Regions from separate parts of the Paenibacillus sp. 1A_MP2 genome, predicted to be linked through region 2. Evidence: predicted binding sites of a transcription regulator. Region 2 holds the regulator's gene; each other region holds the start of a gene.
The links. Region 2 encodes NrdR, which represses ribonucleotide reductase genes. Its sites were predicted from a motif close to AACACNATATATNGTGTT; they were not measured.
Positions count from the first base shown of each region.

Region 1: a site for NrdR is predicted at 8,120-8,137, ahead of nrdI (class Ib ribonucleoside-diphosphate reductase assembly flavoprotein NrdI). Genes of this name have one in related genera too.
Region 3: a site for NrdR is predicted at 7,721-7,738, ahead of ACTWJ7_RS04430 (anaerobic ribonucleoside triphosphate reductase). Genes of this name have one in related genera too.

Region 1 covers NZ_JBQQCS010000001.1:3,376,564-3,387,564, reverse strand. Annotated here, with positions in the region: gene ACTWJ7_RS16590 (cytochrome ubiquinol oxidase subunit I) at 1-729, opposite strand, end outside; gene ACTWJ7_RS16585 (TlpA family protein disulfide reductase) at 1,256-1,822, opposite strand; gene ccmA (heme ABC exporter ATP-binding protein CcmA) at 1,834-2,547, opposite strand; gene ACTWJ7_RS16575 (ABC transporter permease) at 2,540-3,361, opposite strand; gene ACTWJ7_RS16570 (nitrous oxide reductase accessory protein NosL) at 3,387-3,974, opposite strand; gene ACTWJ7_RS16565 (right-handed parallel beta-helix repeat-containing protein) at 3,971-5,329, opposite strand; gene ACTWJ7_RS16560 (response regulator) at 5,509-6,162, opposite strand; gene ACTWJ7_RS16555 (sensor histidine kinase) at 6,159-7,004, opposite strand; gene ACTWJ7_RS16550 (response regulator transcription factor) at 7,033-7,761, opposite strand; gene nrdI (class Ib ribonucleoside-diphosphate reductase assembly flavoprotein NrdI) at 8,178-8,537, shown strand; gene nrdE (class 1b ribonucleoside-diphosphate reductase subunit alpha) at 8,524-10,608, shown strand; gene nrdF (class 1b ribonucleoside-diphosphate reductase subunit beta) at 10,652-11,001, shown strand, end outside.
Region 2 covers NZ_JBQQCS010000001.1:5,089,547-5,100,547, forward strand. Annotated here, with positions in the region: gene ACTWJ7_RS24760 (nitroreductase family protein) at 1-203, shown strand, start outside; gene ACTWJ7_RS24765 (putative quinol monooxygenase) at 290-586, shown strand; gene ACTWJ7_RS24770 (helix-turn-helix domain-containing protein) at 797-1,459, opposite strand; gene ACTWJ7_RS24775 (hypothetical protein) at 1,450-1,611, opposite strand; gene ACTWJ7_RS24780 (FecCD family ABC transporter permease) at 1,842-2,849, opposite strand; gene ACTWJ7_RS24785 (FecCD family ABC transporter permease) at 2,846-3,853, opposite strand; gene ACTWJ7_RS24790 (iron-hydroxamate ABC transporter substrate-binding protein) at 3,866-4,840, opposite strand; gene ACTWJ7_RS24795 (ABC transporter substrate-binding protein) at 4,956-5,606, opposite strand; gene ACTWJ7_RS24800 (AraC family transcriptional regulator) at 5,543-6,607, opposite strand; gene ACTWJ7_RS24805 (MarR family winged helix-turn-helix transcriptional regulator) at 6,919-7,440, opposite strand; gene ACTWJ7_RS24810 (serine aminopeptidase domain-containing protein) at 7,497-7,790, opposite strand; gene ACTWJ7_RS24815 (alpha/beta fold hydrolase) at 7,787-8,308, opposite strand; tRNA gene ACTWJ7_RS24820 (tRNA-Ala) at 8,615-8,687, opposite strand; gene nrdR (transcriptional regulator NrdR) at 8,873-9,340, opposite strand; gene ACTWJ7_RS24830 (alpha/beta-type small acid-soluble spore protein) at 9,454-9,675, shown strand; gene ACTWJ7_RS24835 (lytic transglycosylase domain-containing protein) at 9,782-10,345, opposite strand; gene coaE (dephospho-CoA kinase) at 10,342-10,938, opposite strand; gene ACTWJ7_RS24845 (manganese efflux pump) at 10,948-11,001, opposite strand, start outside.
Region 3 covers NZ_JBQQCS010000001.1:878,059-889,059, reverse strand. Annotated here, with positions in the region: gene ACTWJ7_RS04460 (Fur family transcriptional regulator) at 1-14, opposite strand, end outside; gene ACTWJ7_RS04455 (GGDEF domain-containing protein) at 289-1,413, shown strand; gene ACTWJ7_RS04450 (aldo/keto reductase family protein) at 1,512-2,450, opposite strand; gene ACTWJ7_RS04445 (cellulase family glycosylhydrolase) at 2,654-4,300, opposite strand; gene ACTWJ7_RS04440 (LacI family DNA-binding transcriptional regulator) at 4,604-5,629, shown strand; gene ACTWJ7_RS04435 (histidine kinase dimerization/phospho-acceptor domain-containing protein) at 5,666-7,303, opposite strand; gene ACTWJ7_RS04430 (anaerobic ribonucleoside triphosphate reductase) at 7,791-9,752, shown strand; gene nrdG (anaerobic ribonucleoside-triphosphate reductase activating protein) at 9,749-10,258, shown strand; cobalamin riboswitch at 10,525-10,725, shown strand; gene metE (5-methyltetrahydropteroyltriglutamate--homocysteine S-methyltransferase) at 10,949-11,001, shown strand, end outside.

The sequences.
Region 1 (11,001 bases), 1.7 Mb from region 2:
GAACTTGGCGGACACATCTCCAGCTAACGTGTTCAGCACGCCAAACAGCAGCACCACCGCCATCATGAGGTTCAAGGCTTTTTTGTGGTATGCGGATACCCCTTTTCTCAGCATTGCAAAGGCTGCAATTCCGGCTAACAGGGCAGCTCCTGTCAAATAGGCCGAGCTTAATACATGGAACACCTTGGAAAACGTCGCCGTATTCAGCATCGCCTGTATTGGGTCAACCGCTGTGAATTGGCCTGCCTCCATGACAAAGCCCCCAGGCTGGTTCATGAAGCCGTTCACCGTCGTAATAAAGACGGCAGACATACCTGCCCCGGCAACAATCGGAATCGTCAGCAGCCAGTGAATGTACGGATTTTTGAATCGATCCCACGTATACAAATAAATGCCCAGGAAGATCGCTTCAAAAAAGAACGCGAACACTTCCATAAATAGCGGAAGTGCAATGACGTTCCCCGCCAATTTCATAAAATTCGGCCATACCAGGGCCAGTTGCAGTGATATCGCTGTGCCGGTCACAACACCTACCGCCACAGAAATGACAAACCCTCGTGACCACCTCTTCGCCATTAGTGTGTAGTGAGGATCTTTTTTACGGATCCCCATGAACTCTGCAATAGCGATCATTAGGGGCACACCGACTCCAAGTGTCGCAAAAATAACGTGGAACCCTAGCGTCATGCCTGTCACCAGCTTGCTCCACATCACCGTATCAATTGCCATTCTTTACTGCCTCCTTTCAAACTCTGTTCGATTTTTGCAATGATTTGATGCTTTTAATCATTAGGTCAGTCAGCCCTTGAACTACTTTCAATATCAGGATTGGGCGGCTACGCCATTGGTTCAGAATTGGTTTAAAAAGCGCTCCTCCGATGTTGTATGTATAAAGAGAATTTTTTCACAAAGTTAGTGACGAAGGAGTCTTTGCCCAACCAAGTTCTGAACGAGACCTAATAGTTAAAATTATTATATCTTTGTGAATGAGCAATTCAATCACTGACACGTCTTCGTCCCTAAATGTTCAAGAAAGGATCAACTCTTTCCGACAACTCGGTGAAAAGCGTAAAAAGCACCCAAAGGGGCTATTGATTCATTGGGCAGAACCGTGGTATTGCATTTCATTTCCACTATGGGTGAAAGGTGTTTTCGAAACCCAACCGTTTGCAGTTGTTCTGGCTCTTGTAGCTTACAAAAAACAAAAGAAACCGCTCATATAGCGGCTTCTTTTGTTCTTAAATCTTACAAGGTTTCAATTCTTTTGTTGGACGGTGTCCTCCAGCCATTGCTGCAAGGGAATATCCTTGGTCAACTCACCGAGCAAAATGTGACTGAACATGCCTTCCTGATCTATGATCATGGTCGCTGGCAGACCGGTGATGCGATACAGGCCGGAGACCTTTCCGGTCACATCAATGATTACAGGGAAATCGAATTGCTGTTTATTCATAAATTCACGAATGGTCCCCTTCGCTTCCCCTACGTTGACAAACAGGGTCTGCACGTCTTCTTGATATGTCTGAGCGATCTGATTAATCATCGGCATCTCCCTCACACAAGGGGTACACCAGGAAGCCCAAAAGTTAATCATCACAACTTTGCCCCGATAATCGGAGAGCTTCACCTGTTCTCCGGCTGAATTAACGGCAGTAAATTCAGGAGCAACTGCACCGATTTCAATAGCACCGATTCTTTGGGTATCTGATGATAAATTCCCTTGGTAAATTGCCCACGCAGCGGTCAGCAAAGCAGCGATTCCAATCAGGATTGTGATGAAACGTCTTATTCTCGCGCTTTTTTTTGCACTTTTTTTTCCCAATTGATTCACCTTCATTTCAAGCCGAGACTATGATGAAAAGCGGCATGAAGCGACCCAAACTGTTGACGAAAGTCCTCTGTTGAGCCATCTCCTACATTACGTCCTTTGTTCATAAAAACAATGTGATCGGCAACATCATCTGCAATCTCAAGCTGGTGGGTGGAGAACACGACCATATGTCCCTCCTCCTTGATTTGTTTGATGAGATTTGCAAATTCCTGCATCCAGAAGGGGTCCAGTCCATTCGTCGGCTCATCCATGATCAGCAGCGGAGGCTTGGCCAACAGAGCCTGGGCAAATAACACACGCTGCCGCATTCCCTTGGAAAAGGTCGTGACCCGCTTGTTTTTTTGCTCGGCCAAGCCTACCAGGGTTAGCACTTCCGATACTCGCGCTTTGGGGACCTTTCTTAGCGCCGCCCAGAACTGGAGCACTTCCTCTGCTGTCAGACCCTGATTGAAATGATAATCATCCGGCATATATCCGATCTGTTCCGAATACCGCTTTCGTTCCTTGGACCAGCGCATTTTGTTTACCATGATTTCACCCGAGGTAGGTTGAAGAATACCTGCCATCATACGCAGCACAGTACTCTTTCCGGCCCCATTTCCTCCACATAAGGCAAGCACATGGCCAGAAGAAACGCGAAAGGATATATCTTCAACAATCTGTTGTTTTTTGATGGATTTGCACAGTCCAACAATCTCTGCTTCCACGTTATCCATGAGAACGCCCCCTCTCCCAGATCCCGTAGACTGCCACAATAGAACATGCTATCCACAGCAGGCATATCCCCGTAAAAATCCAGCTTCCGCTGGATGGTTGTACCCAATCAACCCACTGATAATATTCAGGACCCAGTATGGAGCCTCCGCCAAGTTTGATCACAACAAACAATCGTACCAGCTCAGCCGGATTGATAAAGGTTAGAACGGTGAGTAAGGGTTTTACCCACTGATAAGGCATAAGTCCCAGTACGGAGATTAGAAGTGTCGGCCATCCGATCACAGCGAAAAACCAAACGGATACGGATATCGTTAACGCTTGCCACCGATTTTTGGATAACGAACCGATGAACAATGCAATCGTCAGAAATAGCAGCACCAGTCCGCAGGAAAATACCAGAAACAAAAGGTAGGTCATCACATCTAAAGGGCTGCCAACCCATCCACTAAGAAGTCCCATCAATCCATATCCGAATGTAACTATAGTCATTAATACCACCGAGAGACCTAGATATTTTCCTACGATAAAAGACATCGTGCCGATGGGGTATGTGGACAACAGCTGCCAACTGCCCTCTTCCTTTTCAGAAGTCAACGAGAACGAACCCAGAAAGAGAGTCATCAGCGGCAAAAGATAAAGAATAAGATTTAACATGGAACCTGTCGTGCCAGAGTATCCTGCTACAAAATTCTGAGAATTAATGATCAGCAAACTCAGACTAAATACGCAGAAAAGAATCAAAAATGAATAGGCCCAAGGATTGCGAAACCCCATTTTCATTTCTCGTCGAACGACTTGCAACATATCTCCCATCATGGATCACCATCTTTATTGACCATTACTTGTGGCCTGAATCTTCCGTGGATTCGCTTTCCTCATGTGTTCCTTCATGCATGCCTTCACCCATTCCCTCTTCGGAATGGCCATGCTCACCCATCATATCCATCATCTCTGTGTTTTGTTTCCAGTCGTGGGAGGCGAGGTCTTCAGCGGTCATGATCGTTCCCACACCCTGCTCAGTAACAAAAGCTTCGGCAGATTGTTTATCCTTAAAATTCAGGATGCCATAGGCCATGGGTGTACGCAGTGAAGCATCGTATACATAAGTAGCTTTGCTGTATTCAATCCATTCCTTGTCATTATAGTCACGAACAAAATCCATCCCGATGTTATCTGTTCCGTTCTCTTCTTTCCACTGGTGCATGCAACCGATATCATCAAATTTATAATTTTTACCGTCTTTCGTGGTAAGCTGCGTGGCATAGGCATCATCCTTCACCTGCATTTTGCATATGGCACAGATATCCACGTCTTCATTAATGGGCAACGCCTCGTATTTTTTTCCGCAGGCTGTTAATAACAGCACCCCAAAGAGAAGCACCATGACTGTTTTCAAACTTGTTGTTGTTTTCGTTCTCATTTTCATTTTCGTAATCCCCCCATATAGATCATAATAAAAGTTGCCATGCCCAGCAGGATACATCCGATGATCCAAACCTCAGTTGTCTCTTTCACCGCTTGTGCACCTGTTTCCGTCGTCAGTGATTCCGCTTTCATGCTCATTAACGGTGATCTGTCGGTTGTCCACTCTTCCTTGCCTTCCGTAAACAAACTGCTCATAAAGAGCATGCCTGGTGATTGAAAGAAAAGCTGATAAGCCGAATTTCGGTTGACCACTTGCTCATAGAAAGGATTAATCTCATAGGAAAGTTCACTGATTCCATCCTCGTTCAGGTCGAGACCCTGAAAGGAATCCCAGTAATTCTCCTTCATCTCATTGTTCCGGCTGTCCATCGCTGAAGCTTCAATCACATTCGAAACAAATTGGTTTCTAGTAAACTGGTTGTCCTCTGCCAGAACGAGCTGGATACCAATGAAATTGCGAAGCACCGCATTGCTGCGAATTTCATTTCCTGAGGATTCGGCAATGTTCATGCCCACACGATTACCTTCCACAACATTGTTATGAATTGAGGATCGCTGTACGTCATACAATAAAATCCCTTGTGAATGCACATTTTCGCTCTGTTTACGAAAGGAATTCCCGGATACAACCGTATTCTTGACGCCCATCACCATGGCCCCTGTACTGTTGTTCTCTCCCACATTGTCCACAACAGAAGAACCATCAATATACATACAATGAATGCCGTACCTGGTATGCAGCAGCGTGTTACCCTTAACCGTAAGATTGCGACTGTTCTCCAAGTAGATCCCGTCCCGCATGCCCGTAATTTGGTTCTCTTCAATGGTGTTACGATGGGAATTGTACAAGTCAATGCCATTCCCTTTTTGACCACTGGAAGCCGATTCTGATCCAGCCCATGAAATGTTATTGCTATGTACGAGCCCATCGCGGGAACCCCGCAGCACTATTCCGAAACTTTGACTCTGAATATCAAGGTCCCTGATCTCTGCACGATCTCCTTCAACCTGAATCGCCGCAGTGGGTTCATTCGTTAAGTGCTGAATCGTGAACCCCTGTAATGTCACTCCATCTGAATGAATGGTGATCGTGGACTCAGCTTCTGTATTCAATACTGTTACGGACGAGTCCCCTCGAATGGATATACTCTTGTCTATACTTACGGGACCAGCATACATACCAGGCTCAAGTACAAGCACTTCACCAGGTTTAGAACCATCAATGAGTGGCTGGAGTGGAATAGCGTCTTTTGTTCCAGAAGCAGCGTTTGCAGCATCAAGCGGATAAGGTAATAGGATCGCCAGTATACCCAGAATGAGTAATATTCCTAGGACAATCCGTTTGTTCAACATCATAACCTCCTTCATGAAACACACTGCCCATAGTGTACATAAAAACAAATTTTTACCATATAGCTCATTCTGGCTATAGAACTGTACTTTTTGTGTCCAATTTGTGAGGTCGTTGGAGTTAAAAGCAAAAAGAATGACATTCCACTACCAGAAAGAACGCCCGGATATAATAAAAAAGCTTATTACAGACGATTATGGTCTGTAATAAGCCCTTGCTCCAGTGCATACCGTGTCAATTGAACACGATTTTGAACCTGTAGTTTTTGCAAAATGTTTTTCAAGTGATTCTTGACGGTATACTCTGAAATCGTATAATTTGCAGCGATTTCTTTATTGGTCCATCCTGCAGCTACACCATATAGAATATCCTTTTCTCTTGTGGTTAATGGAACATCAGGCTCTTTTTTCTCCGTTAGTGAGACGTCCTTCAGGATTTGGTATGCCACCTCACGGCTCAAAGGAGCTTCTTCTGTAACGATGGAATGAAGATATTCCAGCCACATGGACGGTTCAAGGTTTTTGAGAAGATAGCCCTGAGCCCCCCGCTTCAACGCCTCCAAAAGGTGAAGTACATCATCCGAGACGGTAATCATGACAATCTTCACATAAGGAAAGGCCAATTTGATCCGTTGTGTTGCTTCCAGACCGTTCAGGATCGGCATCTGAATGTCCATAAGGATCAGATCGGGAAGCCACTGTTCTGTATAATCAATCGCCTGCTGACCGTCCGATACGACGCCAATCACTTCGAAGCTGGGATCCATGGATAAAATTTCACATATGGCTTCTCTCGCATGAGCGTGATCGTCCACAACAAGTACGCGAGTATGGCTCATTGCATCTCACCATCCTTTGAAAATTCGACAACGGTATGCTCCTGTTCCCTTCGGAATTGCATATTAAAGTTCAGTTCATTCATCCGCTCTCGCATGATTTTTAATCCATATCGATCCTTTCGTTCAAAAGGATTCATCTCAAACCCTTTTCCATTATCTCGAATCGCAATATTCCAGCACTGCTTATGTCCCTTTCCCTGAATCCATGCTTGGGATGCTGATGCATGCTTTTGAATATTAAAAAGAGCCTCCCGAATACAAGCGAGCAGTTCTACTCTCTCTTTGTCAGTAAATGCATCCTCCGGGATGCTCCAGTCCAGTTCAATTCGGACAGGGATATCTTTGGAAATTCTTCGAATTTGACCAATCCATGTGACCGATTCGTTCATAGTCAAGGCTTGATCAACGTTAGGATCATAACGCAAATCTGCAATGGCCTGACGCACATAACGATTGACTTCATGAACCGTTTTTTTGATTGAATACACATCGTCCAGCTGTTGATCCTGCTTAGCTTGCTCCTCCAGACGTCCGACTTTCACCGATAATAAAAAAAGGGATTGCGCAATTCCATCATGAAGTTCCTTGGCCATCTTTTCCCGAGATTCAAATGCGGCTTTGACTTCACGCTCATGCTCCAGCTCTTTTTGGATACGTTCCAACATGAGAAACAACCGAGTTAACAACGTTATGCTCACAACATATACAATGACAGGCGTCAGCCAGTTGCCCAGATCCATTGATATATAGGGTAGCAAAAACTGATGTCGTACATATTCCCAGAGTCCAACGGTCAAGGTAGGAATGAGCAGAATCATCCACTTGATTTGTTTGTAAGACATATTCTCCTCCTACATATCAAGATAAGAATCAGTGAGGCAAACGAAGAATATAACCAAATCCCCACAGGGTTTGAATCAACTCTTCCCGATTCGGCACATGCTCGGATAGTTTGTCACGCAGCCGTTTCACATGAGTATCTACAGTTCGATAATCCAGATCTTCCTCATGCTCCACTTTCCAAACAATTCGCAGCAGGTCCTGCCTGGAGAAAGCTATTTCCGAGTGTGTCGCCAGATGATAAAGCAAATCAAATTCTTTGGGCGTCATATGAATTTCCTCCTCTTCTATTGTGACCCTTCGGGAAGCTGGATTGATTAAAATGGAGGAAATCAGCACCTCGCTCGCTGAATGATCTTTTGGCGCAGGCTCGACCAATCCGTTATAACGAGCCATCATGGTTTTGATACGGAGCACCACTTCCCTCGGACTGAATGGTTTCATCACAAAGTCATCCGCCCCTGCTTTGAAAGCTTCAAGCCGATTTCCTTCTTCTGACTTGGCTGTCAGAAACATGACGGGTATGCTGAAGTTTGTCCGCAGGTAATGGCATATTTCAATTCCCTTAACATCGGGAAGAATCCAATCCAGAATGATCATGGCATACGACTCCTGATGAAGCTTACTTAAGGCTTGCCAGCCCAACGAAGCCTCTTCGATGATAAATTGTTCTTTCTCCAAATACATTCGAAGAAGTCTTCGGACCCGTTCATCATCATCTACAATTAATATTCTATGTTGCGGCAGGGTCCCGTTCATGTTTTACCTCCACTTCTTTGTGATATGTAATCAGCATACCTTCATCACACTTAAAAGGCATGACTCCATAGAGCCATGCCTTTTGATAATCTACTTTCGAATTGTAGACAATGTATGAACGATTATGTTCAGGCTATTTCTTGCCGGTGACGGCTGTTACGACATCGTCGGCAACCTTAATCATTCTCAATGACAATCCCAATTCTCACATGCACCAATTATCATGGCTTCGAATATGGATATCTACTAAGCCCCAAATTTTTTAAACCTAGTAATAGAGCCCATTCCTCAGGTTTTTCACAAAATCGATACCGAAATGCATTTGACAAAGCTATATATTGATATAAAATTAATAATATAATCTATATATAGTGTTTGTTTTTGATCACCTTTCATTTGTCAAGGAGGATATGATAGTGCTAATTGTGTATGATTCAATAACCGGGAATGTTAAGAGGTTTATTTCCAAGCTTCAACTGCCGGCTGTTCAGATTCAGAATCAAATGACGATTGATGAACCGTACGTACTTGTGACATATACAACAGGTTTTGGACAGATACCTGATAAGGTGTCTTCTTTTTTGCAAAAAAACTCTGAATACCTGATTGGCGTGGCCGCCAGCGGTAACCGTAACTGGGGTGAGCGTTTTGCCAAAAGTGCAGATTTGATATCTGCTTCTTACAACGTCCCGGTTATCAGTAAATTTGAATTATCTGGTTCCAAAAGAGATGTGGAGTATTTTGAACAGGAGGTGAGCCGCATTGCGCCATATTGAATTGAATAACATGCTGTTAAAGCGCGACTCTAATGGCTTCTTCCAGTTACATAAGGATCAAGAGGCTGTAGAGGAGTTTATGAAAGAAATCAAAGATAAAAGTATGGCATTCGCCAACATTGATCAACAAGTCCAATTCATGATTGAACATGATTATTACGAGGATTTCTATGCTTCCTATACAACCGACGAAGTTAGAACCGTATTCGAAATTACACGCGGCTATCAGTATAAGTTTCCTTCCTATATGGCAGCGTCCAAGTTCTACACCGATTATGCGTTGAGAACATATGACCGAAAAACATACCTTGAGCAATATGCGGATCGAGTCGCAGCCGTAGCACTTCATCTGGGTCAAGGACATTTTGATACGGCTTGTTTGCTGTCTCGTTCTATGATGGAGCAGCGTCTTCAACCCGCGACCCCCACTTTTCTGAATGCCGGAAAAAGTCGACGCGGTGAACTGGTTTCTTGCTTCCTGCTTGAAATGGATGATTCACTGAACTCCATAAACTATGTACTGAACACTTGTATGCAGTTATCCAAAATCGGTGGTGGAGTGGCTGTCAACCTGTCGAAGTTGCGTGCTCGCGGAGAAGTCATTAAAGGTGTCGAAGGTGCTGCGAAAGGCATTACGCCAGTTCTCAAGCTGATGGAGGATGGTTTCTCCTACGCTGATCAGATGGGTCAACGGAAAGGTTCTGGCGCAGCATACTATAATATTTTCGGTTGGGACGTTATGGAGCTGCTGGACAGTAAAAAGATCAATGCGGACGAGAAAATCCGTCTGAAAACTCTCTCTATCGGACTTATTGTACCTAATCGTTTTTATAAGCTGGCTCAAGATAATGAGCCCCTGTATCTCTTTGCACCTTATAGTGTCTATAAGGCGTATGGAACACATTTGGATGATATGGATCTGGATGTGATGTATGATACGTTGCTGGCTGACGATCGTGTGAAGAAGAAAAAATCGTTGAGTGCACGGGATATGCTGACCAAAATAGCGATGATTCAACTTGAATCCGGCTATCCCTATATCATTAATAAAACCAATGCCAATCAAGCACATGCCTTAAAAAACGTAGGACAAGTCAAAATGTCCAACCTCTGCACAGAGATCTTCCAACTTCAGGAGACTTCTGAAATTACAGACTATGGTCAACCGGATATTATCCGCAAAGATATTAGCTGCAACCTGGCCTCCCTCAATATTGTTAATGTTATGGAGAGCGGCAAGATCAAGGAATCCGTTCATGAGGGAATGATCGCACTGACCTCCGTTAGCGACATGACGCATGTTGCCAATGCTCCAGGTGTAGCCAAAGCCAACTCCGAAATGCATTCCGTTGGTTTGGGTGCCATGAATCTGCACGGTTATTTAGCCAAAAACAGGATTGCTTATGAGAGCACGGAAGCCAAGGATTTTGTACGCACCTTCTTTATGACCATGAATTATCATTCTCTGGAGAAAAGTATGGAGTTTGCAATGCAAACCGGCCAACGGTTCCATGGATTTGATAAGTCCGACTATGCGACTGGTGTATATTTCGATCGTTATGTGACCACGGATTACCGTCCCAACACATCGAAAGTACAACAATTGTTTAACGGAATTGATGTTCCTTCGCCCGATGATTGGAAACAGCTTAAATCTAAAGTGATGGAAAATGGCCTCTATCATGCTTATCGCATGGCTATTGCTCCAACAGCAAGCATCTCTTATATCCAAAATGCAACATCCAGTGTAATGCCCATCGTAGAACAAATTGAGACACGAACTTATGCCAATTCAACCACGTATTATCCGATGCCCTATTTGCAAAAGGATAACGTCTTCTATTACAAATCAGCGTATCAGATGGATCAATTCAAAGTGATCGATTTGATTGCGGAAATTCAGCCGCATGTGGACCAAGGAATCTCCACAATTCTTCATGTAAACAGTGATGTATCCACTCGAGAATTGGCTCGCTGCTACCTGTATGCTGCTCATAAAGGGTTGAAATCTCTGTATTATACAAGAACCAACAAGCTAACGATGGAAGAATGCATTGCTTGCTCAATATAAACAAATCCCCTTTTTGGGTATTACGATTGGAGTTTGATATAACATGCCGGCAATTCAAGCTGTGAACTGGAATCGGGCAGATGATGATTTCACTCTCATGTTCTGGAATCAGAATATTATGCAATTTTGGACCGATGACGAGATTCCTTTATCCGATGATAAAAAGACCTGGGGTATGCTCAGTGATACAGAAAAAGACGCTTATATGAAAGTTTTGGGAGGCCTAACCCTTCTGGATACCATTCAGGGCGGTGTAGGTATGCCGCAGATTATGGAGCATGTGGATGGACTGCAACGCAAGGCTGTACTGAGCTTTATGGCGATGATGGAACAGATTCATGCGAAATCCTACAGCAGTATTTTTACCACATTGGCATCAACCGAAGAAATTGA
Region 2 (11,001 bases):
CCATGCAATTGATGCTCGCTGCACGTGCTCATGGATATGATACTAACCCGATCGGTGGTTATGAGAAAGATCAAATCGCTGAGACTTTCGGTATGGATAAAGATCGTTATCAACCAGTAATGCTAATCTCGATCGGTAAATCGGCCAAAGAAGGTCACCCTTCCTACCGTCTGCCTGTTGAGAAAATTACGACTTGGGCATAATATCAGGCAATGTTTTACATGTTAAAGTACCTTTTGCGTCAGAAACAATAACAACATTCTAACTACACTTATGGAGGTTGAATATTATGATTATCATTCACGCTCACTTGCAAGTTAAACCAGACCAGGAACAAGCTTTTTTGGAAGCAACAAAAGTGCTGATCTCTGCAACACGCAGTGAAGAAGGCAACATCAGCTATGATCTCGCCAAAAGCACTGAACTTGAACATCATTACACCATGATTGAGCTGTGGAAGGACGAAGCCGCTACAGCTTCCCATAATGCAAGCGCCCATTTCCAGTCTTTCGTTCAACAAGCAGCAGCATTCATGGCCGCTCCAATGAACGTTGAAATATTCGCTGGAGAAGCGGTTAAACACTAAAATACGAGCCTTACAATTCATTAAGCAGACCGAAAAAATCGGCAGCTTGTGAAAAGAAACCGCTCCTCGTCATACTGACGGGAGAGCAGTTTTTTGATATTGAATGAAAAACTTGGAACGGCCGAAGACACACTTCTATCAACCTTCAAAACGTTGGAAATGCGAATGTACAAATCACCAATTTGAGATGTATTATTGTCTAATGAAGGCTTAATCAAAGTGCACGTATTCCGAAGGAGAAGTACCAAATTTCTTTTTGAAAATTCGACTGAAATAGAGCGGATTGGTATAGCCAACACTGATTGCAACATCGCGAATCAGGTAACTACCTGATTTCAGCAGCTCCCCCGCCCTCTCCATGCGGTAATGGATGACATAGTCGATGGGGCGGAATCCCGTGTATTTGTGAAAAAAGTAGGAGAAACGCTTGGAACTCATGCCATGTAACTCTGCTAATTCATCCAGTGTCAGCAGATTCATGTAATGTCCATGGATATATGAGATGGCTTGCTCAATCACCTTCTCACTCGGCGGAATTCCACTTTCCCGTTGAATACAGCCTGTAAAAACCTGAACCAAGATACTTATAAATAATTCCTTGACTCGAAGTTTGCCTATTCCCCCTTGCGCGTGCAGCTGCTCCTGCAGCATAACCAGTAGTTCAACAACTCTTGGATTGGCCCCGGAGTCCAATTTGAAATGAGCGTTGCATTCCTGCACACTATCATCCTTTTCCAACTGGTCAAAACTATAAAACAGCAAATAATATTCATACTCCGCATGACCATTTACTTGTGAGTCCAACAGCATGCCTGGTGCTGCATGAAAAACCGACCCGGGCTGCAGCTCGTATACCGTTCCATTCACTGACATGCTGGCTTCTCCCGTACCACAAAAAGGAATCCATTATGTAACGTTCTGAAATCACGCAATATACTGTTGGGCTGCAAAACCAATCGATTGATTCCATCTATTTTCAAAGAGTTCTCTGCAAATATTAAAGCTAATTGATCCACATCTGCCATGTTCATTCCACCTGCTCTCTTTTAGCATCGGTTTAGGCTGTGCTTAGTTAATCTCATCACAGGAATCAAGTCATACCGGTTAGCTTGAGCTTCACGTTAGTAAATTAGTATAGATAAATAAGTACGTTGAGTAGCTCCCCGTCAAAACTCAAATAAAGGCTATCCCTTGTCTTGATGACAAAAGATAGCCTACTAAGCTAAATTGTTCAAATAGTCTAACGTTTTTGGGATTACTTTTTTAATAACAAATAAACAAAATAAGGCACACCGATCAGGGATACCATAATTCCTGCGGCAATCCCATCGGGATCAACCAGGTTACGCCCCACGGTATCGGCAATTAACAGAAGCCAACCTCCAAGCAGAACCGCTACAGGAATAAATAACGAGTTACGTGGACCGACTAGCGCTTTGGCGATATGCGGAGCCATCAAACCGATAAACGCGATTCCACCTGTAACCGATACAGCAGAGGCTGCGGCGGCAACAGCAATTACAATAAGTACAAGCCGTTCCCGCTCCAGCTTTAACCCTACTCCGATTGCCGTTGCTTCGTTGAGCCCCAGCAAATCAAGGCGTCTGGTTCTAAACAACGTAAGCGGGATCAAAATAATCAGCCAAGGCAGCAAGGCCCATATGAAGGGCCAGTCCGCCCCCCATATGTTACCAGATATCCATTTGGCAATAAAATCAACTTTGGAGCGCTCAGCTGAAGATATGATGACGATCATGATGCCTGACAGCGCCATCGAGAATCCAACCCCGACCAGCACCATTTTTATGGGATCAAGTCCCTTGGTCCGGCTATACGAGAACATATAGATGAGCGCCGCAGTCAGCAATGCTCCGATAAAAGCAGCTAACGGCAACATATAGACGAACATACCAGGTTCGATCGGGAAGTACAGAAAGAAGATTGCTACGGCTACACCTGCACCGGAATTGATCCCGATGATACCTGGATCGGCCAAGTCATTATGCGTAACACTTTGCAAAATGGAGCCTGACAGCGCAAGCGCCATACCGGCCAGTAACGTAATAAAAATTCGGGGTAATCGGACCGAGAACAGAACAAAGTCCTCTTTGAATGTACCTTGGCCAAATAAAACGGGAATGACTCTTTTGAAGGACAATGAAGAATATCCCCAGCTCATACCCACTACAGCCGTGATGAGAATTAGAAACAAACAGATCAGAAGTATTAGTCGTTGCTTGCGAATCCGCGCAGACATCGTCATGATAACGCTTTGCCCCCTCTACGCACAACGAACAGGAAGAACGGTAAACCAAGCATAGAAGCAATGGCAACCACAGGTGTTTCGTAAGGTGCATTTATCGTTCGACCCAGCGTTTCGGCAAGCAGCATAAACGATGCTCCGGCAAAAATGGATACCGGAATAATATACCGATAGTCCGTGCCGACCATTTTACGGACAATATGGGGGATCATTAAGCCAACAAAGGCCATATTTCCGATCAATGCAACCGATGCTCCGGTAAGCACAATAACGAGCAGGAACAGGATCGTTTTGACGAGTACTAGCTTTTGTCCCAATCCCGTCGCCACTGCATCGCTCAGACTAAGGATATTGATTTGGTTGGAAAGGAATGGAACTATAACTAGACCAATCAGTATGACAGGCGCAATGGCTTGAATCTGGCCCAAGTTGTTCCGATGAGTCCTCCCGAAGTCCACATGGATACATCCTTGGAAATTTTGAAAAAGCATACTGATGCCATCCGAGATGGCATACATAAAAGCAGATACCGCAGCCCCCGCCAACACCACACGGATGGGAGACAAGCTCCCTCTCCGCATCGAGCCGAGCACAATAACCAATACTGCTCCAAGTGCGGCACCAACAAAACAAGCAACCATAATGCCAAAATATCCGAGTGATGGCATGAAGACAAAAGCCAGGGCAAGTGCCATATTGGCACCTGAAGTCAGACCAAGTAACCCCGGATCGGCCAGAGGGTTGCGAGTAATTCCCTGTATGATTCCTCCGGAGACGGCCAGTGCCGCTCCGATTAGCATGGCAGCCAGTTCCCGCGGAAGTCTGATCTCTCGCAGAATAAGAATATTATCGCTCTTGGTCGCAGAGGTCAGCGTCAGCCACAGATTGCGGAATGTCGTTTCTTCTGCCCCAAACATCATAGCGATGATGAAGCACACGATAAGTACGAGTACACTACCCAGCAGCTTGGTTGCAAACCGAAAAGGAAGTCGTTTATTTTTCATCGCATTCCATGTTTACTTGCCAAGAAAATGTTGGATAAAGAATTCCAGCTGGTATTCCATGCTCAATGGATCATTGAAATAGAACGCTTTGGCATCGGCTTCGAATACCCGATTATTTTTCACCGCATCAATATTTTTGTACGTTTCGGTGTTTTGGAACGAATTATCTTCATCGGCATTTTTGCTAAAAATTACATAGTCTCCCATGTAGTCTTTCAGCACTTCGTTCGATACAGCAAAGAATCCGTCTTTCTTGGTGGCTTCCTTCACCTTCTCCGGCATACCTAGACCAAACTGCTGGTACAGGATTTCAGTCCCACGTCCAAAATTTTCTCCATATACATAGAGTTGTTTATTGAAGGTTTCGATAACCGACACGGTTGCGTTAGCACCGATTTTGGCTTTGATCTCTTCACCCGCTTTTTTGCTTCGAGCATCAAAATCGTCAACCCATGCCTGAGCTTCTTTCTCTTTGTTCACAAGCTTTCCGACCTCCAGCTGTTGCTTAAGGAAGTCCACCTTACCATATGTATAGGTGACTGTTGGAGCAATCTGCTTCAGCTTATCAATGTTCTTGATATCAGACAGGCCGATAATCAGATCCGGGTTCAGCTCAATAATTTTCTCCAGACTTTCGTCGGTAACCGCCTCTGTATTGGCCAGTTTCTCTTTGAAATTCGGGTTCTCCTTGGACATTTCATCCACACCAACAAGTGACACATCCAATGCCATCACGTTTCCTGTCAGGAATCGGGTCAGTACAACCACACGTTGCGGGTGGGAAGGAACTTCCACAGGACCTGTCTCCGATTGATAAGTGAATGTGCCCGAATCTGAATCAGATGAAGAACCTGCTGCATCCGTGTTCGAAGAAGTGGATTTGTTGGAGGCTGTTGCATTCTCCGTTGTATCTTTGGCTGAATTGGTTCCACAAGCGCTAAGCAATAAAACCAGAACCAATATAAATGGAACAAATAGCTTTCTCATCAGATGACTCTCTCCCTTTTCTCTTTGAATATGAAAATCATTCTCATTACCATAGCTAATTATAGGCATGCAGGATAAACCTAACCATGCCTTTTTGTTTGAGAAAACCTTTGGATTATTGAATGCCCGTCCATAAGGACACAGCACGTCCAAGCTGCAAACGAATGGAAATCGGATTATAGGGTATCCACTCTTCCTGCTCCAGATCATAGATCCGATTTTGCTTCACTGCTTCGAGTCTTCTCCAGTATTCCGAGTTAAATATACTTTCTGAATGGGCTTTTGACCCTTTTTCATCTGGAAAAACAATGACGAGCATACGAGTACCCTCATAATCTTGTAGTTCGGATAGTTGGATAGAAACCGAATGAAATTGATCGCCATACCGCTGTATTTCCTGGGCAATCTTGGCCGGAGGACGTAATCCGAGTGATTGATACATCACATATCCGACATTTCTGATTCCATATATTTGCAAGGTGCCCGGTTTTATGACCAGAATGGTCAGCGTCTCATTCACAATCTGGCTTTGTTGAATAGCTTCCCGTGCCTGCTGTTCCTCCTTTTCGAAGGCTGCCAGCCATTGCTCTGCCTGTTCCCTCCTTTGAATCGCCTGTGCAATGAAACGCAGATGCTCTTTCCAACCGAGCTCCATCCATGCTATTTCCGCAATAGGGGCGATAGATCGCAGACGTTCAGGGCTTAAGCCATTAAGGGCCAGATGCAGATTTGCTGCGATAATGAGTTCAATATCAGCTTCCAGCAGAGCGGATTTACTAGCTCAGGTGCACTGTCCGAATGGATAAAACGTATCGTTTGAGGGGAGGGCATCCCTTCTGCGCTCACATATTCGCTGCTTTCCGAGATGATAATCGTTGGCTCCAAACCAAGTAACATCATATGGCTTGCATAGGGTGCATACCACACAGCCACACGTTGATATGGCCTGTGGCGCGTATAACCTGAAGGACTCTCTCCGGTCTGCTGCTTGAAGCGGCGGCTAAGATAGAATTCATCCTTGTATCCGACCTTCAGCGCAATCTCACGAAGGGAAGCGGTTCCGCTAATTAATAACTCCTTGGCCCGGTGAACACGCAAGCGTGAAAGGTATTCATTGGGTGGGAATCCGGTAATCTGCTTAAAAAGAATGGAGTAGTGAGAACGACTGACCCCGGCAATTTCCGAGAGTCCTTCCGTTGTAATTTTCTCACTAAAATGGTTCTCCATATAGGTAATACTGCGTTCCATAGACGGCTGCTCACTTGCAGCATATCGTGCTTCCATGCGCTCCAACAAACTCATAAGAACCTGATGAAAAAGAATCTGGTTGCGCAAATGCCTGACTTCGTTACCAGGTAAACGATGAACATACAGCTCTTCAAGCTGTGCTGCAATTGCTGGTTCATACGGAAAGATCTGAACAGAGGGTTCTGCCGCTAACACACTTGGCCGTCCCATCGTTCCCGCAGGCAATGACCTGGTCTGTTCCTGCGTGCTGATGGAGAGTGTATACAGATGAAGAGGATGCGTCAGATCCGTCTGTATGACAGCATCCCTCTTGGCCGGAATAAGAATGACCATGCCTTCGACAAGTTCGTAAAGTTCATCGTTAATACGAAGTGTACCTTTCCCACTGGCAACGGCCATCAGAACCGTCAGATTTTCATGGATTTGATGTATCGGCATCGTTGATGTGCTGTACAATGATTGAATGCTGTCTGCTGTATATATTGGAAAATAGGACTCTGCCCATTCCGAGTTGTTCATTTTCTGATCCTCCGTGACTCTTACCGGGCGGGTAATGACTCTAATTTCAGCTCATTCTACACGGTTAAATTGGCTATACCTCTTTATTTTAGCATTGCTGATTCATCCGGAGTACATTCTTCCCAAAGTAAAAGTTTCAGAATGAATAAAAAATAAACGACCGTTCCCCAGTATACTAGTGGGAAACCGTCGCAGCTTCAATGTTGTCTGACAGTCCTGTGTCCTGTTTACATGACAGGACTATGACCATCAAAAGTATTCACTTAACCTAGTAATGACTTATTCAACTTTCAATACATGATGTGCCCTTTTTAATTACGATTCGCATCAATTTTGATGAGCTTTCGCGGTTCCTGTTCTTTTTCACCATACCAGAGCAATACATCGGCAAACAAATCCATAATGCGTATAAAGCTTTTCTTGTCAGCCTCTGAAATCGTATCAGCATACTGAAAAATATCATCAAAGCACAGATCACGAACAAATTCAGTATATTGGGCATACGCGTCGCGTCCATTGGCCGAAGGTTTGACATAAATGTCCTTGCGATTTCCACTTAAATGGTATTTTTCGAGTAATCCTTTTTCCGTTAGAACCTTCACATTTTTGGAAAACGTGCTGCGGCTCACGCCTAGTCGTGCTGCCATTTCCGACATTTTTTCTTCCTTGTCCTCAGCTTCCAGAATGTACTCCAGCGTCTGAATCTGCGAAGCGGAGAACGTCATATTCGTACCATAACTTCGCTGCAGCTTGTAGGTGTTCGAATATGCATTACCATACTTGATGATCTTCTCAATAAGTTCCCGATGGTCGCCCATCCAGTCTAATTTCATGAATAATCCCTTTCACCTTCAAAGTGTCTCTATCTCTCTATTCCAATGTACTGAATTTAGATATGTTTTTCAATCCATGTGATCGCTTCCTCAATGACTTCATCGCGATTGGGTTCATTAAATATTTCATGCATGAGATGTGCATATATTTTCAGCGTTTTATCAGTTGAGGCAATATCACCGTAAAAGTCGCGTGAATCCTGTTCGCTCACCAGCCCGTCGTTTGCTCCATGCAGAACAAGTACAGGATCGACAAACTGCTTCGCATGTGTTTTTAACCAGGCCACTCCATTCCCCAGGCTATTAAACAAATCCACGGAAATCTGCTTTTCTACGAGCGGATCATTCACGTAAGCGGATACCACCTCCGGATCACTGCATACGCCGCTACCAAGCTCATTGGGAAAATACGTGCCCGGGGAAGATCAAGTGGCAATTCTCCGGCAACCTTCGTATTGTAACGAGTTAACGCTCCGGATAGAACAATTCCTTTTACTTTGCCTGGATATTTCGTTCCAAATGAAGAGGTCGCGAAGCCACCCATACTATGCCCAATGACAAAAAGCGGAATATCCCCGCTCTCTTGCAAGGCTGCTTCAACAACCACATTTACATCATCAATGATCTGATGAAAATCACTGTAGAACGTACGCTTCCCTTCTGATCTTGCATGACCACGATGGTCAAAACGATATACGTTAAAACCACGTTTGTTTAGTTTATCGGTCAAATAATCATAGCGCCCGGCATGCTCACACAAGCCATGAACAATGACCACGGCTGTCTTGGCACCGCTTACAATATTTTTGCTAAAATAAAGCTGAGTTCCGTCAAAAGATTCAATTGTTGTCTCCATATGACTCATCATTCATTCCATCCCTTCATTGTGCTCAAGTATCAATCGGCATCTAACCGTCTTGAGCCATTTTTTTGGATATCCACTATTCATGGAGATTCATCAGATATTATTTCCTTTACGAATAATATTGTTTCTTATAGAAACAATATAACATCAGTCATATGCGCTGTCCAGATTAATAGGACCAGATCGAGAATAAAATGCCGTATCCGGCCAATTAGAACGTAAGCTGCAGGCTTGTTTCCGATGTAATGACCTTGCACAGAAAAAGCCTTTAAACACACAGAAATCTTTGTGTTTAAAGGCTTTTAAGTATGGAGCCTAGGGGGATCGAACCCCTGACCTCATCGCTGCCAGCGATGCGCTCTCCCAGCTGAGCTAAGGCCCCAAAATATGAATGTAAACGGTTGTCCATCTCTGCTTCATTCCGCAGGCGACTCCTATATCATATAAAATACAGCTTTGGCTGTCAACAACTTTTTGTTGAATTTAAAGTGATTGGAGAAGAACATCCTTTTTACTGGAACACACGTTACGGTAACCCCAGATTGCTCTTCTCCCTTACCCGCTTCATTAATCCTCGATGTCTTCTTTGGACAAAAGAGATTTTAATTCTTTCATGAACATATTGATGTCTTTGAATTGGCGATACACCGAAGCAAAACGTACATACGCTACTTCGTCAACGGGAAACAGCTGTTCCATCAGCAGCTCACCAATCTGGCGGCTCTCCACTTCAGCGTCAGCTGTATTTCGCAGCGCCTTTTCTGTCTCGGAAACCATCATCTCCAGCGTTTCTACCGAGACCGGACGTTTCTCACAAGCCCGAATCAGACCACGTAGAATCTTGTCCCGGCTAAATTCCTCGCGACTGCCATCTTTCTTGATGACGATCAGCGGCGTTTCTTCCACCATTTCAAAAGTTGTAAATCGACGGCTACATTGCTCACACTCACGACGACGACGAATCGATTTCGATTCATTGGCCGGCCTTGAATCAAGCACCTTGGTGCCCAGATAGGCGCAATAAGGACATTTCAATTCAGATCACTTCCCATGTTTTACTTTTACCACAAATTCCCTGTAATCATTAGTTATGAAAATCGTATTGGCGACACATAATACTTTTACCAACCGCGAGGAGGTGAACAGCAATGGCACAAAGCAATGGTAACTCCAACAACCTGGTGGTAACTAAAGCTACCGCAGCTCTCGAGCAAATGAAATATGAAGTTGCTCAAGAACTCGGAATCAGCATTCCACAAGACGGATACCAAGGTAACATGACTTCTTACGAGAACGGTTCGATCGGTGGATACATCACGAAGCGTCTGGTAACAATTGCAGAACAGCAATTGGCTGGTCAATACCAATAATATCTGCATCGTAATACGTTAACACAGAGGAGCATGGAGCGGCCGGTGAATAACCGGTCTGCTCGGTGCTTCTACTTATTTTGGACCATGTCCAGAATGTCTTCTCTTAGAACGTATTATAGATCTTTACATATTGATTATAATAATAAATGACGCGTTGTACATAGTGCCGGGTCTCGCCAAACGGAATATCTTTGACCGTCTCAAACGAGCCGTCCCAAACACCATCCCTCAGCCATGAGTTTACTTTGCCCGGACCAGCATTGTACGCAGCAATCATAGCCGTTTCATTTCCGTCAAATTGATCTGACAGATTGCGTAGATACCAGGTACCCAACTGGATATTTCTTTCAGGCTCGTGCTTTAATTCTTCCAATGAGGTGCCCGGAATTTTGGCTTGCTCCATAATCCAGTTCGCGGTGTCGGGCATAAGCTGCATCAGCCCAATAGCCCCTCTCTTGGATTCTTTGCTTGTCTTAAAATTGGTTTCCACCTTGATGATGGAGGCTATCAGAAACGGATCGACCTCATAACTCTGAGACTGTGCACGAATCTCTTCCTTATAATGAATCGGATAGAACCATGACATCCAGTTCGTATTCAGGAACAGCACCAATACAAAAGACACAAACATCAACAACAATACCCGTTTTTTACGCAGCAATCTCATAATAGACCTTTACGATGCAAAAATGAAATAATTTGCTGCTCCGTCTCTGACCACAAGCCGCTGTTATCAATAACCACGTCAGCACGCTGCTTCTTATCTTCAATGTCCATCTGCACGTTAATACGGGCATCTGCTTGTTCCACTGTCATTGCATCCCGGCTCATCAGTCGTTCCCGCTGCACGGACCTAGGGACATATACAACCATCACTTCTTCAAAGCCCTCTTCCAGCCCTGACTCGTACAACAACGGAATATCCGATACGACAAGCTTGTCCGCATGTTCAAGCTCGTACATCGCAGCACGTTCGCGCATCTCCTTGCGGATTGCAGGATGTGTAATTGCCTCCAGCGCTTTGCGTTCCTCTGGATCCTGAAACACAATACTGCCCAACTTTTTCCGATCCAGTGTTCCGTCCTCATTCAATATGGCTTGTCCGAACCGCTGAACAGCCGCAGCCAGAACGGGATGCCCGGGCATCATGACTTCCCGGGCAATAACATCTGCATCAATGAGCAACGCTCCCTTACTGGCGAGAAAGGCGGAAACACTACTTTTGCCTGTCGCGATCCCGCCGGTTAAGCCAATATTCATTATTTCACCTCACAACAACTTCATTATTCCCATAATCATTAATAAAAGCGCAGGTAGCACGGA
Region 3 (11,001 bases), 4.2 Mb from region 2:
TTTAGAGTTCTCACCAGCAATTCTCCTTTATTTACCCATTCAATAGTATATAAGATGACACAGCAATCTACAGACTGCTATGATTCCCAGAAACATCAAAATCAATTTTGATTTAGATTAAGTATAAATCTCATTGTATAATGAAGTCAATATCCGACTAATTTATTCATGAATTGCCATAGCCAAGCCTCTTCACAGCTCCCCCTCTTCCATTTGGGATATTATGGTTCGCTACCACACTGCTTTTCAGCTAAAATATAGTAATGTGCGCTAAAGGGGGGATGCTGGTTGCTAAGCACATTTTTCGTTAATGTCTGTGTCATGATCACGTTCATGTATGTGTCCGGAATCATCGCCAAATTCTATCGTATCCGTGTGCCCTTTCCCTCAATGCGTGTTCAGATGATCGGTGGTCTGCTGTTCGGGATCTATGGAACGGTACTGATGAATTATTCCTTTCCTTTGAATGAAACTACCATTGTGGATTTGCGTCATTTGGCTATCGTCACAGCAGCCGTATATGTAGGAGGACTCGCTTCGGTCATCTCGGGACTCGTCATCTCCATCCTGCGTATTATCATGTTTGGAATGTCATCCGCTGCTATCGATGCAGCCTTCGTCATGACAATCATCGGACTGTCCGGTGTATATTTTGCCTATGCTCCTTGGTCGAGATTAACCAAAATTATTACCATGAACCTGCTGGGTATGACGCTGATCTTTGTCATTCTGATGCTCAATACTTCCAGCATGAATTCTTTAATGAAAGTATATCCATTACAGATAACCATTTCCTTTGTCGGTGGAATCTTTATTTATTTCATCGCAGAATTCATTAATAAATCCAATGAAATGTTGTTCCTGCTGGAGCGAAAAGCTTCCACCGACCATCTAACCAACCTAAGTAATCGCAGACAATTTGAGAAATCACTCGAGTTGGAACTGGAACGGGCACGTGAGAACAAGCAAAAACTATCCCTGTTGGTTATCGACATTGACCGGTTCAAAAAAGTAAATGACGCCTTCGGCCATACTTCGGGCGATGCGGTCTTGAAACAGCTCGGGCAATTGCTCATCAAGCATGCCCGATCGGCCGATATCGTTTCTCGCAACGGAGGCGAGGAATTTGCTATTCTGTTGCTCGATTGTGGTCATCACCAGGCTATGGCGATTGCTGAGTCGATCAGGCAAGCGGTGGAGAAGTACCTCTTCGCCCTGCCGGATGGCAATACGATCCGGCTGACCATCTCGATCGGTGTTGCTGTGTTTCCGGATCACTGTGACGACCGGGATGATAACGATTTCTTTGAACAGGCAGATCGTGCACTATATGAAGCCAAGAATACGGGCAGGAATCGAGTCTGTGCCATTCCACTGCGTTCCATCACCCTTTCCGGCCCAAATTCAATCTAATTTCAAATGCAAAAGGGATGTCCCAGTAGCCATACAGGCTATGGGACATCCCTTTCTGATTTATCAGCTCAAGAACAGCCTGTGTAGTTTAGCTTGCCTTAAGCTAATATTTGTTCGATTTCTTCAACGATGGCAGCATCCAGCTTCACACCCGAAGCGGCTGCGTTCTCTTTCACCTGCTCAGGACGGCTTGCGCCTACAAGCGCACTGGACACATTATTTTGGCGCAGAATCCACGCCAGAGCCAATTGACCAACCTTCAGATCCAGCTTGTCCGCTACTTCAATTAACTGGCGAACCTTCGCGATCCGGTCACCGTTAATTTTCCCTTCATCCCAGCCCAGCTTTGCTGCCCGGCTATTCTCGGGGATATCAGATACCGAAGTGTATTTACCGGTTAAAAGCCCTTGTGCCAGCGGGGAATAGACCACCTGTCCAATTCCTTTGCGCTCGCCCAGCGGGATGATTTCATTTTCGATATAACGGTCGAACATGTTGTACACCGGCTGGTTCACCACGATATGATCCAGCAGCAGGCGATCAGCGGTACCCAGCGCCGCTTCCATCTGTGCCGCCGTCCATTGACTAACACCTACGTAGAGCACTTTGCCTTGACGCACCAGATCGTCCAGTGCTCGCAGTGTCTCTTCAATCGGTGTTTCGGTATGATAGCGATGGCAATAATATATGTCTACATAATCAACACCCAGCCGCTGCAAGCTGGCTTCGCATTGTTCCTTAATATGTTTACGGGACAACCCTTGATCATTTGGACCGTCACCCATTTTGCCAAAAACCTTGGTTGCAAGCACATACGAATCACGGGAATACGCTTTCAACGTCTGCCCCAGCAGCTCTTCTGCTGCACCCCGCTCGTACACATTGGCTGTGTCAAAAAAGTTAATGCCTTCATCGAATGCGGCTTCAATTGATTTCACCGCGTTTTCACGTTCCACATACCCTCCGTATGTCAGCCAGCTACCCAGGCTGATCTCGCTTACCTTCAGTCCGCTTCCACCCAATCTACGGTATTCCATTGAATGCACATCCTCCTCTAAATTGATTAATGATGAAGTTCCCTTTCTATTGTATCGTATTCGGCTCGGATTAAAAGGGCTTTGGAGCAGAATTTGGGAAATAGTTATGGATGAATATTAAAAAGCTCCGCTGCAAAAGCGGAGCAATCATGCGGGTCACTACACTACGTTTCTTCATTATTTATGAGAGATCCTAGTTTGTCTCAGTTAGCTGTAACGATAAATTGTTCCCATGCTCCACCCACAGCGTTCCGATTGGCGTACAGCACGCCCCCGTTATTCAGATCCGCACTGACATATTTACCGTTCGCAACGGATTTAAAAGCAACCAGTCCCCCGCCCAAATCTTCACGGGTAAACTTCTCCCATGTAGATGGATACGTGGCCGAGGCGATCAAACGCCCGCCGTTATTCAGATCGGCTTGCACATATTTAATGTTGCTCATCGACAGGAAGGATACCGTTCCATCCGAGTTTTGGATGATTTTGAACCGTTCCCAGTGTCCGGCAGTATCCCGATTGGCAACCAGCGAATCCGCCCCACCGTTCTCTGCGCTGACAAACGTACCGTTGGCATTGGCCTTCAGACTGGACCAGATCTCTGTAAACGGAGCTGTGCCCGTATGTTTCTTGACCACATTCTGAAATGTGGTATTAGAAGCAAAGTTCGCCGTGGTGAACTTGCTCCATTTTGAAGCAATCGTTGCCGCACTGTCCGTATTCAGGTTAGGTGCCGGGTTGTTGTTATTATTGTAATAACCCCAGGTCCCGCCCCCTTTGACCTTATAACTCCAGTTCGTCCACGAAGCATTCAGTGCATTCAGACCGGACAGCCACTTCTCGGTCAGATCATCCTGACCAAACGAGAATTCGCCAGCTAACACCGGAACATTCCAATTCTTCTGATAGGACGCCATATCCTTCAACCAGCGATCCATCTCTGAATTGGTCAGATCCCAGTTGTTATAATCCGTGAATTGATAGTGATGCGTCTGATACATCACATTCGTCCAGCCATAAGTCGTTGGCGGTGAAGCTGCCCACCAGTCGAAGAATGCCGCGATGATGATCATGTGATCCGCATCCTTGGCACGAACCGCTTTGTACATGCGGTCATAGAAATCCATCTTTTGCTTGATTTGAGCTGCATTTTCACCTGTACCCATGGTTACAAGAGGTTCATTGAGCAGGTCATACGCGGCAACGGTTGGATTGCCTTTGTAACGTGTTGCCATCCGTTCCCAGATCTGAATGGTCCAGTTCTGGTATGTAGAGTTGGTCCACAGTTGGTTGGAATTCTCCTGACCGCAGGAATGCCACGGACAGGCTGCTCCCGGTGCCCCGTGCAGATCGAGAATCACATACAGGTTCCGTTTGCCCGCTTCATCAATGAGCCAGTCGAGCTTGCGGAACGTGACCGAATCAGGTTTCATGACACCACTGGTGTTCATAAAGTCCTCCCAATAGATCGGCACACGCACAACGTTCATGCCCCAGTTCTTGATGTTATCCAGATCGCCAGCCTGAATCCAGTTGTCCTGATATCCATTGATCAGGCTCTGTGCACCCGATTCTCCAAAACGATTTGTCAAAGTACGTCGCAGTGTGTATTCATCTACCGCCCCGGATGGCGTCATCCATTCTTCCTGCAGCAGCCAGCCACCCAAATTGGTTCCACGCAGGTTTACCACGTTACCTGTACCCGAATTTTTGCGGACAACCGTCCCGTTAGCTTTCAGGAAATCCCCTGATCCAAAAGCCGCTTCGGCCTTCGAAGAACCTACGGCTGAAGCCAGCAGTCCGAGCAGCAGACAGCTGCACAATAGCATAATGGTGCTCTTCTTCAACATGTTGACGCCTCCCTTAAATGGTCATAGCTTGAAGTATGACTGAACCAGGATGCAGCACTCACGACGGGTAACATAATGCTATAGAAACAGCGGGTCTACAAGTGGCAAGATTCATGGATGCACCGCTATTTATCGCAACGAAGGAGATTTATGAAATCGATTACATTAAATTGAATACAAACCCTCTATTCCTACATTATCCCCAATTATTGCTTCAATCGGTTATATCTTGTAATCGTTTTCAATTGGAATTATAATGAATTTGAATGAATTGTCAATCACTTATTTGGAGTTGTGAACCATATGGATGTCAAAATCATTGATGTCGCTGCCATTGCAGGTGTATCCCCGGCAACCGTATCACGAGTTATTAATCAGCATAGCAAGGTTAGCACCAAAACCAAAGATAAGGTGATGCGCGCCATCGAGCAATTGGGATATCACCCCAACGCAGCAGCCAAGAATCTTCGTTCACAAAGAACCATGACGATTGGTGTCATCGTTCCGGATATCAACAATTCCTATTATGCGGAAATAATCAAAGGCATTGAGAACATCGCCTACGCCCGCCATTACAAAGTCATCATATGTGATGCCCATAACCTGAAAGAGCGAGAAGTCGATTATCTTAATTTGCTGCTGGACCGGACGATTGACGGTGTCATCATTATCACTCCCATGCTGGCGGATGAGGAATTATTCAATCTCGCGGACAAGGGGTACCGTATTGGCATCGTTGGCAAATATATCGAACATGATCAGATTCCTTGTATATATACTGACAACGTGAAATTTTCCCAGGAAGTTGTTCAGCATCTGGTTGAGGCCGGACATCAAAATATCGTGTTCTTGAACGGTTATCCCGAAGCAATCGACAGCTATGAGCGGCTTGAAGGCTATTTGAAAGCCCTGCGCAAGCATCAAATTCCATTTCGTCCCGAACTGATTGAGAACGGGAACTTCAACGAGGAAGGCGGGTACGAGGCCATCAAAAGGCTGTTTAACAAAGGCCTGTCCTTCTCCGCGGTATATGCGGCCAATGATGAAATGGCCCTCGGCGTATATAAGGCATGTACAGAATACGGAATACGTATTCCCGAGCAATTGGCTATCGTAGGTGTGGACAACAATCGAATCAGCAAATACATTCATCCAACGCTAAGTTCGGTGAACCAGCCCAAGTATACGATGGGAGCCATCCTGATGGAGAAGATGATTGACATGATGAATACGAATGAATTTCAGGATAAACGCGTATTTAAAGTCGACTCGGAGCTGCTTGTTCGAGGATCGTCTTCCTTGCAAATAACAAATAAAGCGCACCCCTAACAGGTGCGCCTAATTTAATATATTTTTTTCATTTTCTTAATGCACAATGATGCTTAACGCATTCAACAATTCAGCCTGCTTCACCGGCTTGGTCAGGACCGCATCGAAGACTTCCGCTTCATACGGATCGATATGCATACCATACGGAATCAGCACAATGACCGGTGAATCGGTAATCAGGTGCTTCAGCTTGTGCACAAAATCCACAGCGCCGCCCTCCAGCAGTCCCATATCCACAACGGCCACGTCAGGCTTAAAGCCCTCATGAATCCAGTTGTACGCCTCGGTTGTAAACGAGGTCATATGCACATCCATCTTCCATCTTCGCATCAGGGAGGAGGCCCCTTGCAAAATGTCGGGATCCTTCGCAAGCAACACCTTATTGCCCCTCAGTCGGTGCTGAATATTGGCAAGCTGAGGCAGTTCCCAATGTCTGCGGAGCGGCAGGCAGATCTCGAATTCTGTTTCCTTGTCTCCCAGGCCACGCACCTGAATACGGCCGTTCATAAGGATGGCAAGGTTTTGGCTGACCGCCAAACCGAGATTGGTTCCCACCAGCTTCTGTGTACTTATATTTCCGTCTAAATTGTTAAATGATCTAAGCTTTTTGTCCGAAGACAGCATGCGACCGGTATACTTCACATGAAGTCGAAGCGTCCCCGTTTCCTCTGCATCTCCACCATCCACGGTTGCTGTAACCAACACTGATCCTGTGCGTGTTGAATCTATGGCATACTGAATGACATGGGCCAAAAGTTGTCCGATCTTGATTTCATCCCCGACGTAAACCTGAGATACATTCAGATCAAGGTTCAATCCCAGCTCAATGTTCTTGCTAAGCGCAAGTCCCACATAGAGATAAACGGTATTCTCGATCGTGGCTACCAGATCAAATGGATCATCGTGTACAACTGTTTTGCCTGCATCGTTGACGTTAAAACTCATCATGTTGTTTAGCAGTGAGAGCAGAATGTTACCGCTAGTCTCAATCATATTCACATACTCTGTCTGCTCGTCCGACATATCCGGTGTACGCATCAGATCCGTCAATCCCAAAATGCCGTTCAGCGGATTACGAATCTCGTGGCTCATCAGCGACAGCATCTGTGTCTTGGTCATTGCCTCGGATTCCGCACGTTCCTTCTCTGCCTGCAGCTGCTCCTGTAGTTGCTCCGAATCACTCAGCTTCTGCTCCTGGACCTGCAGTGTATCTTCCAGATCCACGACATACCCCAGGAAAACAGCCATAGCTTTCAGCGTCTTCATATCCGTTTCACTGATCACATAATCGGGATTGTCCATCAGACATATGGTGCCGAACGCTTCGCCTGACCTCCGCAGAATCGGAATGCCCACAAAGAAACGATTGCCCAGTTCGCTCGTTACGTTCATCGATTCCGTAAGTGGATGTTCGCATGTATCCGTGATAACCATACTGCCTTCCTTATCTCTCAATACCAGGCTGCAATATGAAGCTTCAAATGGAAGCGCACTGCCTTTGGCAATCAACTGTTCCTCTCGGTTAAAAGCCTCCATAATAACATTGGTCACGCCATCATTCGTCGCAACAAAGATAGTGTTCACCTTTAATATGCCGCTTAACACTTCTACAATATGGGACGCGGCTTCCTGGATATTTTCATAGAAGCCCCTTGTAATGCTTACCGTTCCCATGACTCACCCCTCTTGTTTTGGCTGCATTTCAAATCCGTATTGCACATGATGATTCAATCGATTAACGAGGGTTCAAATGTTCCGAAACAGCTGTCACAACCTATTCATATATGATTAACACTGTAGGAATCAAAGGGAAACATACCCGAATCCAATTTATTCCACGTACGGGAATCTGCTATGGACGTTATGATTCGATGACAGGAAAGTTTAGCAACCGCTTACCTGGCAGGTTTTCTGTCCTTATTTCTAGCTTCGTCAACTATACTGACACGGTAATAAGAAATTATACGCTTACCCTCCGCCTTTGAAAACCTTTATCATGCCAGACTAGAAAATCGCCACGTTCAACGCGCTCCTCTTATGTGACGGTTATCACACCCAAATAACAAGATATAGTTTATAAATGGATAAAGAAACTCTACATATAGTGTTCAATGAATTTACATTATCCCTATACAATCTCATTTTTTAGGAGGAATCTGATATGAACATGCTTGAGTATGCCTCTCCACCTGCGCCTGATCTGCTATCTGACCTGGGAAGACGAATTATCGGTGCAGAAGACGCTGATACGCTGAGGGAGAATGCCAATCTGAACGGAGACTCGTTCAGCGGCAAGATGAGCAGGCTCGGTTCGGAGACGGCCAAGTGGCATGCTCTGCGTCATGTGCTGCCAGAGGACCTTGCTTTAGCTGTGGAGAATGGTGATCTGTACGTACACGATCTGGATCAGTATGCCCTTGGAACGACCAACTGTATATTCATCCCGTTTGACCGACTGCTGGCCTCCGGATTTAATACTGGCAATGGTTCGGTTCGTACACCACAGACGATTATGTCTGCCATGGCGCTGGTCGCCATTATTTTTCAATCCCAGCAGAACAGCCAGTATGGCGGCGTATCGGCCAACAAAATCGACTGGGATCTGGCACCTTATGTGAAGCGATCGTTCCGTAAGCATTACCGGAAAGCACAACGGCTGTTTGGGGAAAATAACCGAATTGAGGATGAGCAGCTACATCTGAATAGTGATGAAGCGAAGGTAAAATGTCCACGAGCCTTTGCCTTTGCCTGTGAAGAAACGGAACTGGAGACCGAACAGGCTGCGGAATCGCTAATCCATAATCTGAACACCATGAGCAGTCGTGCTGGCGGACAGATTCCGTTTACTTCACTGAATTATGGACTGTGCACTTCAGCCGAAGGCCGGCTTGTCTCCCGGTCGTTGCTGCAAGCGACCATTCGTGGACTCGGTAACGGGGAAACGCCCGTGTTCCCACAGCATATTTTCCAGTGCAAACAAGGCATAAACCAATCTGAGGGAGATCCGAATTACGATCTGTTCCGGCTCGCTGTGACCTGCTCCTCCCGGCGTATGTATCCGAATTTTGTCAATGTGGATGCTTCCTTCAACCTTCCCTATTATCGGCCGGAAGATCCCGACACGATCATTGCCACAATGGGATGTCGTACACGCACACTGGCTGATCGCTTCGGACGCAATCGTCAAAGCGGTAAAGGGAACTTGTCCTTTAACACCATCAATCTGGTCAAGCTCGGCATACGATATGGGATCTGCCAGGGAACAAGAGCCATCGCTGACCGGGCCGGCTTCTATATGGCTTTGGAATCCGTCATGCACAATGCTACGGATGGACTGCTGCACCGTTATCGAATTCAGACTAACCAGCCTGCCAAAGCATCGGACTTTATGATGCGGGAAGGGGTGTGGGAAGGTGGAGAACAATTGGCTCCGAATGAACCGGTGGCTGACCTGTTGAAGCATGGTACGTTATCCCTTGGTTTTATCGGGCTTGCTGAATGTATGACCGCCCTATATGGCCGTCACCATGGACAAGACCTTCATGTACATCGAGAAGCCTTGAATATCATTCGTACGATGAGAGAGTTCTGCGACCGGATGAGTGAGTTGCATAACTTGAATATCACCTTATTCGCTACGCCCGCCGAGGGTCTATCCGGCAAATTCACCAAGCTTGATCGTGAGCGATACGGCAGCATCGCGGGGGTCAACGACAGGGAATATTACACCAATTCATTTCACATTCCGGTCTATCATACCCTTCCGGCCTATCGCAAAATTGAATTGGAAGCTCCTTTCCACAAGCTATGTAATGCCGGGGCAATCTCTTATGTCGAACTCGACGGGAATGTACGGGCCAACACCATGGCTTTCCAACGAATCGTGCAATACGCGCTGGCCCAGGATATCGGGTATTTCTCCATTAATCACCCGATTGACCGTTGTCCGGCCTGTGGTTATGAAGGCGTAATCGGAGAAGTATGTCCCGGATGTGAAGCTCATGAAAATCAGGTGCATTTCCAGAGACTGCGCCGGGTGACGGGATACCTGACCGGAGATTACAAAGTACGCTTCAATACGGCAAAGCAAGCTGAAGTACGGGATCGGGTGAAACATCGGTGAATCTGTATGGCTATATCCCCGAATCGGTGAATGAGGGAACGGGCCTGCGAGCCGTGTTGTTCATTAGCGGATGTCGACATGCCTGTCCGGGCTGCTTCAGCCCGGACTCCTGGAGCTTCCGAGCGGGTGAACCCTTCACGGAGGAACGGCAGCAGCAGATTTTGCATGAAGTGACCGCGCATCCCTTGCTGGAAGGGGTTACGTTATGCGGAGGCGATCCTTTTTTCTCTGCCGCAGATTGTGCATCCTGGGTTCGACAGCTTCGTGCGGTACGGCCTGATCTGACGGTATGGGCCTATACCGGATTTGTATATGAGGAACTTGTAGCCGACCCTGCGCGAGCAGAACTATCCCGCCTATGCGACGTTATTATTGATGGACCTTATATTGCAGCTGAGCGTGATGTATCTCTTCCTTATCGCGGCAGTCGCAATCAGCGCATCATTGATGTAGCCGCAACGATGGCTTGCCACACAATCGTTACCATGCAGATGGATACATGGTAACGATTTTTTTATTGGGTTGAATCTACCACAACATGTGGATATTCAGTTCATTTTGAAACTTCATTTTAAGGAGACAAATCTGTCACTAAACCAAGGTTTCATACGGCTCATTTTTATTTCCGATCGGATTAATGATATATGTTGCAAGCTAGTAGGTTATCGTCTATGATTGGTAGCATACAAGCAAGTATACGACGATTGCATCATTATATAATCTATCATCTATACTTGGTCACCAATTTCATAGCTGGAGATGTGTACGCACATTTCTGCACACGGAAACAGGTGCCAACCGCGCTACAGGCGTGGTCAGGCTTAAAAGGGAAGAACGGTGTAAGTCCGTCGCGGTCCCGCCACTGTAAACGGGGAGTCTGTACATAAACAATCCACTGGTGTATCCACCGGGAAGGACATGTACAAGACCATGATCCGTAAGCCAGGAGACCTGCCTGTTTCGACAGCATCGCATGACCTACGGAAGATAGGGAGGTGTTAGAGCAACCGCTAAAATAACTTATAGCAGGTGTTCTTTCCCATTCTATCTTTGTGCACAGTCGTCATTCATGATGCCTGTTTCTCAGGGTATGACATCGGAAGGAACGCCTTTTTTTGATGCTTTCAAATGAAACACATCACCATAGCTTCAACCTGAATGATGAGTTCACCATTATAAATGAGGAGGAATTTTACATGTCGCAATCACAGCAACAACAGGCACAAGTTCTGACAGGCAACCTCGGTTA